Regions from separate parts of the Mesorhizobium sp. M0848 genome, predicted to be linked through region 1. Evidence: riboswitches for the same ligand, from Rfam matches in the RefSeq annotation. Region 1 holds a riboswitch; each other region holds the start of a gene.
What was found. Region 1 has a riboswitch for thiamine pyrophosphate ahead of NKH95_RS25630 (YkoF family thiamine/hydroxymethylpyrimidine-binding protein). Riboswitches for the same ligand answer to the same signal wherever they lie in the genome.

Region 1 (3,246 bases):
CTTTCACCAATGTGCGAAAGCGCCCTTCGAACAACTTCGTCAACGGCGAATGCGGTGCGGTAGGCAAACACGGTCAGGCGGTTGACAGCCTGCCGTATCGCGGTCCAATTGCGCAGGAAGAGTTGATTTCGGGAGACGGGCCGTGAAAAAAGTTTACGAAAAGCCAGTGTTTGTAAAACGCGAGCGTCTTTCGGTTGTAACTGCCTTGGCATCGCCTTCCACTCAGCCGACCTGACAAGCTCGCCCTGATCTGTCGGCCCGTTTGAGCCGCCGAAGATGAGGCCGATCGAATCGACCGATCACTCGGAGCCGATCACAGCCGTTTTTGTCCTCGATATCTCTAACTATACGGGGCCTCTGCTCGCCGGCTGGCTAGAGGCTGGAAATGCAATTGGCGCGATCATCGTGCCCGGGTTCCGGCGTCGTCCCACCGGTTTCAGCATTGGCAATTTCCGGCGAAGGCTTCAACGCAAGCTGCTGCTCAGGCGGTTTATCGGTAACACGCCTGTCAAGTTTATCGAATTTGGCCGCCCTTACGATTGGAATGCGCTTGGTCGGCAATTGTCTGACGTCCGCGCCGATGTGCTGGTCTGCTACACTTTGCCTGTCTTGATCCCTCAAGAGGTTCTTGGCCATTTTTCCAAAGGCGGGGTCAACCTCCACCCGGCGCTGCTCCCCGACTATCGAGGGCCCCACCCGATCCAGCGCTTGGCCGTGGACGGCCGGTATGCGGCTCATGGCGGCGTCACGCTCCACAAGATGTCCGCCGGTTTTGACGAGGGTGACATTCTCGGGCAGGTGCCGTTTTCCGAAGCTGACTGGACATCGAGAGAAGCCTTGGTCGACAGCACGGCAACCGCTATGCGGATTCTGGTGAGCGAGGCGGTGCCGGCCTACTGCCGGGGGCTGTTGTCAGGAATGCCGCAGCCGAAAGGCGACTTCGTCTGGGCGCGGCTTCAGCCCAGCCACCTGATAATCTCGCCGGCCATGTCGGTCGAGCATGTTGTACGGCTATGGCATGTGCTTGGCCTTCTGCCAGGCATCTATCTTGAAATCGGAACGCGCAAAGTCAGGCTGGGATTCCAGATCAGAAGGCTGGGGCCCTGCACAGGAAAGGCTCCGGTCAGGCGGTGGGGAACAGTGGAATTCGATCTCGCCAACGGTCGGGTCCTGTATTTTACCTACGGTAGAGTGCTCAAACGGCTGCTCAATTCAAAACACCTATTTTCGCGCCCGCCCGCCGGGAAACCCGCTCCAGAAATCCGGCTGTTCGGCAAAGCGAGTGCTGCGGACCAGAAAAACGGATGAAGTCGCTGGGCGATGCCCAGCGGCTTCATCCGTTTGCGACGTGGTTACTTGCCACAATGATTATCGTTTACCGTTGGCGCCGTCGCGTTACCATCGGCGTCCGGCTGCGCGCCTTGCGGGTTGGTCGGGCAATTCTGATCCGCGTTCGAATTCATGTCCCCTACCGTGCCAGTCGTGCTGTTGGTCGTGCCCGGGTCGACAGTGTCCGGCTCGATCGTATTCGGGGAAGCCGGCGTGTTCGGCTCAACCGTCACCGACTTGCCGCTGCCGCTTCCATTTGCGTTGTTGCTGCCGGCGCTTTGCGCCATGGCTGACGTGGCCAGACCAATGGTGAGAACCGAAGCTGCGAGGATTTTCATGAACATGGTTTGTCTCCATTTCTGTGAAGTCGTCGCTTATTTTCTACGAAAGTGATCGCGTTGCGACTGTGGGGACAACCGGTCGCGGCGGCGAAGGTTCCCGACAAAATTCCGCTCAGGCGCACCGTGACTGGCGCAATGCTTTTGGCGCAGTGCTCTGAAAAAACGGCTTTCCCTTGAACTCGAATGATGCTTTAAGGCGCACATCCACAGGGGTGCTCCGTACGGTCGGGGCTGAGACGGGGGCGGCAAGCCCACAGACCCTAGAAGCTGATCTGGGTAATACCAGCGGAGCGAGGCGGGCGATGTTTTCAGGCGCACAGATTTCCCTATACCCCATGACCGACGATTTCGTCGGTGTCATTCTTGGCGCGCTCGGTGCGCTCGATCCCTGGCGCGACAAGCTCAGGATCGAGACCGACGACATCTCGACCTTGCTGGTCGGGCCGCCCGAAGTGCTGTTTCCCGCCATGCGTGACCTCTTCGTGGCGGCGGCACGCAGCGGCAAACATTGCGTGTTGTCGGCCACCATCTCGCGCGGGTGCCCTGGCGAACCGGATGATCCGATCTGCCGCTCCGATGCACTTGGCGGGCCTGTCGGGTCGCTCGGCCCGCGCAAGGATGCGGCCATCGCGGCGGTGCGCAATGCTGCTGCCACCGGCCAGCCGGCGGCGGCGCAGTTCTCGCTCTATGTGATGGGCACCGACGACCACATGGACGAGATCTACGGCTGCATCGATTTTCTCAAGCAGTCCGGCGTCTATGAGCGTTCTAAGCATTTCTGCACGAAACTGCGCGGTGATGCCGGTGCGATCTTTTCGGCGCTGGACGAGGCCTTCTGCCGCTTCGGACCAGGCGCCGGCCACGTAACCCTCGACGTCACGGTCTCGGCCAACAGCCCGTCGGCTGTCTGAGCCAGCCGCGCTTTCGCGCTGCCGTCAAAGGTTGTCTCCCGTGGCCACATCATCAGTCGCTTCGCGCCCGATCGCGGGTCTTCTTGTCAAGGCAATGCCGGCCATGATCTCGGTCGGTTTGCTCCTAGTGGCGTGGGAGCTTTATGCCACCTATTCCGGCATCAGGCCGACGATACTGCCGGCGCCGTCGCGCGTTTTCGAGCAAGCGCTGCTCAATCGCCAGGCGCTGGCCGACAACGCCATTCCGACCATCGGCGCCACGCTGCTCGGCTTTGCCTGTTCGCTCAGCGCCGCCTTCGTGCTGTCGATGCTGGTCGACTTCTTCCAGCCGCTGCGGCGTGCGCTGTTTCCCGTCTTAATCGTCAGCCAGACCTTGCCGCTGGTGGCCATCGCGCCGCTGGTGGTGCTGTGGTTCGGCTTCGGGCTGGCGCCCAAGATCATGCTGGTGGCGCTGGTTACCTTCTTTCCGATGCTGGTTGCATTGGTCGAGGGTTATGAGTCGACCGAGGCCGAGATCGGGCAAATGCTGCGCGCCATGGGGGCAGGGCGCTGGCGCATCTTCGTGCTGGCACGGCTGCCTTCGGCGCTGCCCTATTTCTTCGCTGGCTTGAGGATCTCCATCACCTACGCCGTGGTCGGCGCGATCTTCGCCGAATATGCGGGGG
Region 2 (3,246 bases), on a different contig from region 1:
CCTCGAAAAGCAGGCCAGCAAACGCGCCGCCGATCAGCAGCGCGATTGCAGCGAGCGCGAGGGTGCCAGCGGTGATGCGGGGGTCAGACGCGCGTTGCACGCTGGACCACCATTCTTTCCATCGCGGCAATTACAAAGGATTGCGTTCCTTGGCGCCCCCCTCTGTCCTGCCGGACATCTCCCCCTCCAGGGAGGAGATCGGCCGTCACCCATGCTTCCGCTAGTCTCCAACGTTGCCGGACTATAACCAGCAACGACGCTGCCAATCTCCCCCCTTGAGGGGGAGATTGCCGGCAGGCCAGAGGGGGGTGGAGTGGCGCGAACATCAAAAGAACTCGCAAGCCTACTTGCTCATCACCGCCAGCCATTCATCGACCCAAGCCTTGCGGTTGGCAGCGACCTCTTGCGGGCTGAACAGCAAGGTCTTGGTCGGCTTGACCAGTTTGTCGAAGGCCGGATTGAGCGGCTTGTCGGTCTTGCCGGCCGGGAACATCCAGTTGGTCTCGGGGATGGCATCCTGGAATTTCGGCCCGGTCATGAAGGCGATGAACTTGGCCGCCAGCGGGTTCTTGGCCCCCGCCGTGGTGATACCCGCGACTTCTATCTGCAAATACTCGCCCTCCTCGAACGACGCTGCCTGATAGCGCTCTGTCTTCTCGGCGACCATGTGGTAGGCCGGCGACGTCGTGTAGGACAGCACCATCGGCGCCTCGCCCTTGGTGAACAGCCCATAGGCCTCGCTCCAGCCCGGCGTCACGGTCAGCACTTTCGCCTTGAGCTTGGCCCAGGCCTCGGGCGCCTTGTCGCCATAGACTGACTTGACCCACAGAAGCAGACCGAGGCCCGGCGTGGAGGTGCGCGGATCCTGGATGACGATCTTGTCATCGGCACTGCCCTCGACCAGCTCTTTCAGGCTTTTCGGCGGGTTCTTCAGCTTCTCGGTGTCGTAGACGACGGCGAAATATCCGTAGTCAAAGGGGACAAAAGTATCGTCGCTCCAGCCACCCGGCACGTTGACATCAGTTACGCCGCCATGCGGCGCGAACAAGCCTGACGCCTTGGCATCGGTGGTGAGATTGGTGTCGAGGCCAAGCACGATATCGGCCTTGGTCGATGCGCCTTCCAATCTGACGCGGTTGAGCAGCGCGACGCCGTCGGCGACCGAGACGAACTCGACATCGCAGCCGCATTCGGCCTCGAACTCCTTCTTCACCACGGGACCCGGACCCCAGTCGGCGGTAAAGCTCTCATAGGTGTAGACGGTGAGTTTGTCCTTGGCCAAGGCCGGTCCGGACAGGACCACGGCCATTGCTGAGACTAGAGCGTATAAATGCGTGCGCATCGGCGCCTCCTTCGTTCGAATTGAAAGGAATTGAGGCGTCGGACTGTCCGAAACGTCTAATCCCTCCGCCGGTACAAACCGGATCAGGTTCAGCGGGTTGGCGAGACTGCCTCTCAGCCGGTCCGCGAAGATCGCGTCCGGCACCCCGTTAGAGCGTTTCGACACATAGGCCGGGCCGATCCCCCATGCAAGTGGGAGTTTGCCGCCTTCCGTTTCCCGTGCCGGGCTGGTAAGGGCCACACGATATGAGCACATTCACCATCCTGCTTGGCGGCGATCTCATCCGCACGCCACGGCTCGACCGCCAGGCCGAAGGCTCCCGCGTCATCGCCGCCGACGCCGGCATCGGGCATGCGCGGCTGCTGGGTCTCGTGCCCGAACTGTGGGTGGGCGATTTCGATTCCGTGCCAGCCAAGCTGCCTGACGATCTCGCTTCCGTGCCGCGCCGGACCTTCCCGGCGGAAAAGGACCAGACCGATGGCGAACTGGCCATTGCCGCCGCACTCGAGCGCAGCGCGACCCGCCTGGTGCTCGCCGGTGCTTTCGGCGGCAAGCGCGCCGACCACGCTTTCCTGCATCTGGCGCTTGCCCTCCGGCTGGCCGAGGCCGGGACTGATGTGCTCCTGACCAGCGGCGCCCAGGAGGGCATTCCCCTGCTGCGCGGAACGGCCGGCTTCGACTATGCCGATGGCACGCTGTTTTCGGTGCTCGGCTTTTCCGAGCTCGCCGGCCTGACCGTCACCGGCGCCAAATGGCCGCTGAACCACGTCAAGGTGGCGTTCGGTTCGTCGCTGACCATCTCCAACGAGGTCAAGGGCCGCCTCGAAATCGCACTGGACCATGGCCGCGCGATGCTGCTCGCTCATCCCTATCCCTTACCTGAAAGCTGACATGGCCCCGCCTCTTCTCAACCTCGACGGGATAAAACTGACCTTCGGCGGCACGCCGCTGCTCGACGGCGCCGCCTTGACGGCTTCGGCCGGCGACAAGATTGCACTGGTCGGCCGCAACGGGTCGGGCAAGTCGACCCTGCTGAAGATCGCCGCTGGCCTGATCGAGCCGCAGGACGGCGAGGTGTTCCGCCAGCCTTCGGCAACTATCCGCTATTTGCCGCAGATGCCGGACATGGAGGGCTTTGCCACCGTCCGCGCCTATGTCGAGGCCGGGCTTGGCCCCGCCGACGATCCCTACCGAGCCAGCTATCTGATGGAGCATCTCGGACTGTCGGGTGAGGAACGTCCGAATGATCTGTCGGGCGGCGAGGCGAGGCGTGCTGCCCTTGCCCGCGTGATGGCGCCGGAGCCAGACATCCTGCTGCTCGATGAGCCGACCAACCATCTCGACCTCTCGGTCATCGAATGGCTGGAAGAAGAACTCATCCGCACCTCCTCGGCACTGATCGTCATCTCGCACGACCGCCGCTTTCTCGAACGTGTGTCGCGCGCCACCATCTGGCTCGATCGCGGCCAGACCCGCAGGCTGGACAAGGGCTTTGGCCATTTCGAGGAATGGCGCGACCTGGTCCTGGAGGAAGAAGAGCGCGAGCAGCATAAACTCGGCCGCCAGATCGTTCGCGAAGAGCATTGGCTGCGCTACGGCGTGACGGCGCGGCGCAAGCGAAACATGCGCCGGCTCGGCGAGTTGCAGACCATGCGCCAGCGTTTTCGCGGCCATCGCGGTGCCGAAGGGTCGGCGACCATGGTGGCGAGCGACGCCGCCGAGTCCGGCAAGCTGGTGATCGAGGCGAAGAACATCGAGAAGAGCTTTGGCGATCTCACCGTGGTCAAGGGGTTTTCGACCCGCATCCAGCGCGGCGATCGCGTCGGCCTGGTCGGGCCGAACGGCGCCGGCAAGACGACGCTCTTGAAGATGCTGAACGGCGAGATGAAGCCGGACGCCGGTTC
Region 3 (3,246 bases), on a different contig from region 1:
TGCGCTTCCTTGGGCAAAGTCTGGTCGTGGAAGGACCGCGCCGTTTCCGGATCGAGCGACAGGTTGAACTGGTCCTCCCAGCGGAACTCGAAGCGCGCGCGGGAAAGCGCATCATCCCTGACTTTCGCTGCCGGATGGCCCTTCGCCAGGTCGGCGGCGTGGGCGGCGATCTTGTAGGTGATCACGCCGATCTTGACGTCGTTGCGATCGGGAAGGCCGAGATGCTCCTTGGGCGTGACGTAGCAGAGCATGGCGGTGCCGAACCAGCCGATCATCGCGGCGCCAATGCCTGAGGTGATGTGGTCATAGCCCGGCGCGATGTCGGTCGTCAGCGGTCCAAGCGTATAGAACGGCGCCTCGCCGCAGACGGCGAGTTGCTTGTCCATGTTCGCCTTGATTTTGTGCATCGGCACGTGGCCAGGCCCCTCGATCATCACCTGGCAATCCTTCGCCCAGGCGATCTGCGTCAGCTCGCCGAGCGTTTCCAACTCGGCGAACTGCGCCGCGTCGTTGGCATCGGCGATCGAGCCCGGACGAAGGCCGTCGCCGAGCGAGAAGGAGACGTCGTAGGCTCTGGCGATGTCGCAGATCTCCGCGAAGTGCTCGTAGAGGAAGCTCTCCCGGTGATGGTGCAGGCACCATTTGGCCATGATCGAGCCGCCGCGCGAGACGATACCCGTCACCCGGTCGACGGTCAGCGGGATGTAATGCAGCCGCACGCCGGCGTGGATGGTGAAATAGTCGACGCCTTGCTCGGCCTGTTCGATCAGCGTGTCGCGGTAGACCTCCCAGGTCAGATCCTCGGCAATGCCGCCGACCTTTTCGAGCGCCTGGTAGAGCGGCACCGTGCCGATCGGCACCGGCGCGTTGCGCACGATCCAGTCGCGGATGTTGTGGATGTTGCGGCCGGTCGACAGGTCCATCACCGTATCGGCGCCCCAGCGGATCGCCCACACCATCTTTTCGACCTCTTCCGCCATCGACGATGTGACGGCGGAGTTGCCGATATTGGCGTTGATCTTGACCAGGAAATTGCGGCCGATGATCATTGGCTCGCTCTCGGGATGGTTGATGTTGGCGGGGATGATCGCCCGTCCGCGCGCCACCTCGTCACGCACGAATTCGGGCGTGACGAAATCGGGCAGCGTCGCGCCGAAAGCCTCGCCGTCGCGCTCAAGCTTGCCGCGCAGGATCTCGCGACCAAGGTTCTCGCGGATGGCGACGAACTCCATTTCGGGTGTGATGATGCCGGCGCGCGCGTAGGCAAGCTGCGTCACCGCCTTGCCTGCTTTGGCCCTGAGCGGTCGGTGGCGGATGGGAAATTCTGGCGTCAGGCGTTCGCCCGTCGCGAATCCGTTGTCCTCCGGCCGGACATGGCGGCCGTCGCAGACCTCGACATCGCCGCGCGCCAAGATCCATTCGTGGCGAAGCCGGGCCAGGCCTTTTTCGATGCTGGTTTCGACAGCCGGATCGGTATAGGGGCCCGACGGATCGTAGACGGTGACGGGCGGTTCGCCGGCTGTCGGATGGACGGAGATTTCGCGCATCGGCACCCTGATCTGCGGGTGGATGGCACCGGGCTTGTGGATCTTACGCGAAGCAGGCAGCGGCCCCGTTGAGACGGCTGGGGTGAGGGCATTCATCTTGAGGCTCCTTTGCTCATGCATTGGAGACCCAGTTCTGTGCCGGAAGGATGAAAAGACGCTTCTGTCGACCTGCCGAAACAGGACCTCGGGCGTGAACTCCCGCAGAGCGCTTGCACCGTCCCTACGCCAGTATGAACTGGATCAGGTTCAACGGGTCACTGCGCCGCGAAAGCCAGCAGTATCTCAGCCCCTTGCCGGGACTCCCCTGGTGAATGCCTCAAGTTGAACGGGCCGGCGTTGTCTTGTCAAGCGCATGTTCGTCCTGCGGCGGCGGTGGGCGGCATTCAAATTGGGCCCAAATTGGGCCGACGGCCTCGCCATGGGTCGCGGAGAAGTTCCGCGGGAGACAAGGCAGGTGTGGCCAAAGCTGCATTTGCCTCGTCAAACTTGATGTGACATTGACGTAGACGGAACTGCTGCGTTTCAAGGATCTTAAGCCGTCAATGCCTGATCGGAACAGAACTGGTGGGCCGCCCGAACGCCCCACAAACATCGTGCTCTCGATCACCTCTTATTGTCGCCGGAAAAGGGGTGATCGACCATTCGATCAAGTCGACCGCTCGCTGAAGGGCGCCCTCGGTTTCAGCACGGCTGGGCGAAGTGGCAATGACATGTCCAATCCAGTCTCGGAAATCCCCCTTCCTGACGATCGGTGTCTTGGGTTCAACATTCAATTTGACCTCGGCCACACCTGATATAGCAGCTGCCTGAGTGTCGCCACCAATCCAGTCGAGGGTGCCATCTTGATCAGGAAGCAGGAATCGCGCGGCCGCAGTATGCGAATGCTTTTTGCGCAGATCCCATTCCTCGCCAATGACAAGCTTGATGTGCTCGGTGACGAGGTCGACACCGTAAGCTAACTGGACCAGTTGAGGGTCGGGCGCGCCACTAAGACGCGGATTGACTTCAATGACAACTGGACCGCGTTTCGTGCACCGGAGTTCAATGTTAGTTGGCCCCCAGCCAAGGCCGAGAGCCCGCAAACAGCTCAGCGAAACATCGGCGATGCGCTCACGCTCCTGATCGGTTAGCAGGGCCGGATACGTCACCTCACGTATGACGAAATGGGGGAGGGGACCAAAGTCATTGGCGCAAATCGCAACGACCTCATTCCCCATAACATTAATGCTATAGAACGGGCCCTGTGCGAATTCTTCGACGAGTATTTTCGGTGTAGACCGCCATATGTGCTTTCCGCCCAATAGATGGGTCGTATGTTCGGCTACGTCTTCGAGGCTGCGGCACAATCGGACACCCATGCTGCCGCTGCCTACTGCCGGCTTAAGAATCACGGGCAGGCCGATCTCTGCAGCCGAGCTTTCTACCTCCGCCGCATTCGCTGCCAACCGATAGGCCGGTATTGGAACGCCGGCCTGCGCGAGGAGTTGGCGTTGCTTGAATTTGTCGCAGCTTCGTTCAATCGATTCAGGGTTCGGTCCCGGTAGATCGAAATGCCGGCAAAGCTTGCCAACTGTCGCATAGATCGATTCATGGTCCCCGGCAAAGCCAGTAATGCCAGCAATGTCGTGGGTAGCACGCAGCCGCGAACTTTCGCGGACCAACGCTTCGAGATTGCCAGTGTCGACACGGATTGCCTCAA

Region 2: another riboswitch for thiamine pyrophosphate. It lies ahead of thiB (thiamine ABC transporter substrate binding subunit); the one in region 1 lies ahead of NKH95_RS25630 (YkoF family thiamine/hydroxymethylpyrimidine-binding protein).
Region 3: another riboswitch for thiamine pyrophosphate. It lies ahead of thiC (phosphomethylpyrimidine synthase ThiC); the one in region 1 lies ahead of NKH95_RS25630 (YkoF family thiamine/hydroxymethylpyrimidine-binding protein).

Annotation. Positions count from the first base shown of each region.
Region 1 covers NZ_JAMYOM010000025.1:54,293-57,538, reverse strand. Annotated here, with positions in the region: gene NKH95_RS25640 (formyltransferase family protein) at 277-1,308, shown strand; gene NKH95_RS25635 (RodZ family helix-turn-helix domain-containing protein) at 1,353-1,673, opposite strand; TPP riboswitch at 1,869-1,982, shown strand; gene NKH95_RS25630 (YkoF family thiamine/hydroxymethylpyrimidine-binding protein) at 1,973-2,581, shown strand; gene NKH95_RS25625 (ABC transporter permease) at 2,685-3,246, shown strand, end outside.
Region 2 covers NZ_JAMYOM010000007.1:55,567-58,812, forward strand. Annotated here, with positions in the region: gene thiP (thiamine/thiamine pyrophosphate ABC transporter permease) at 1-100, opposite strand, end outside; gene thiB (thiamine ABC transporter substrate binding subunit) at 344-1,342, opposite strand; TPP riboswitch at 1,386-1,500, opposite strand; gene NKH95_RS09725 (thiamine diphosphokinase) at 1,588-2,232, shown strand; gene NKH95_RS09730 (ABC-F family ATP-binding cassette domain-containing protein) at 2,234-3,246, shown strand, end outside.
Region 3 covers NZ_JAMYOM010000043.1:13,453-16,698, forward strand. Annotated here, with positions in the region: gene thiC (phosphomethylpyrimidine synthase ThiC) at 1-1,643, opposite strand, end outside; TPP riboswitch at 1,747-1,863, opposite strand; gene NKH95_RS31855 (ATP-grasp domain-containing protein) at 2,087-3,246, opposite strand, start outside.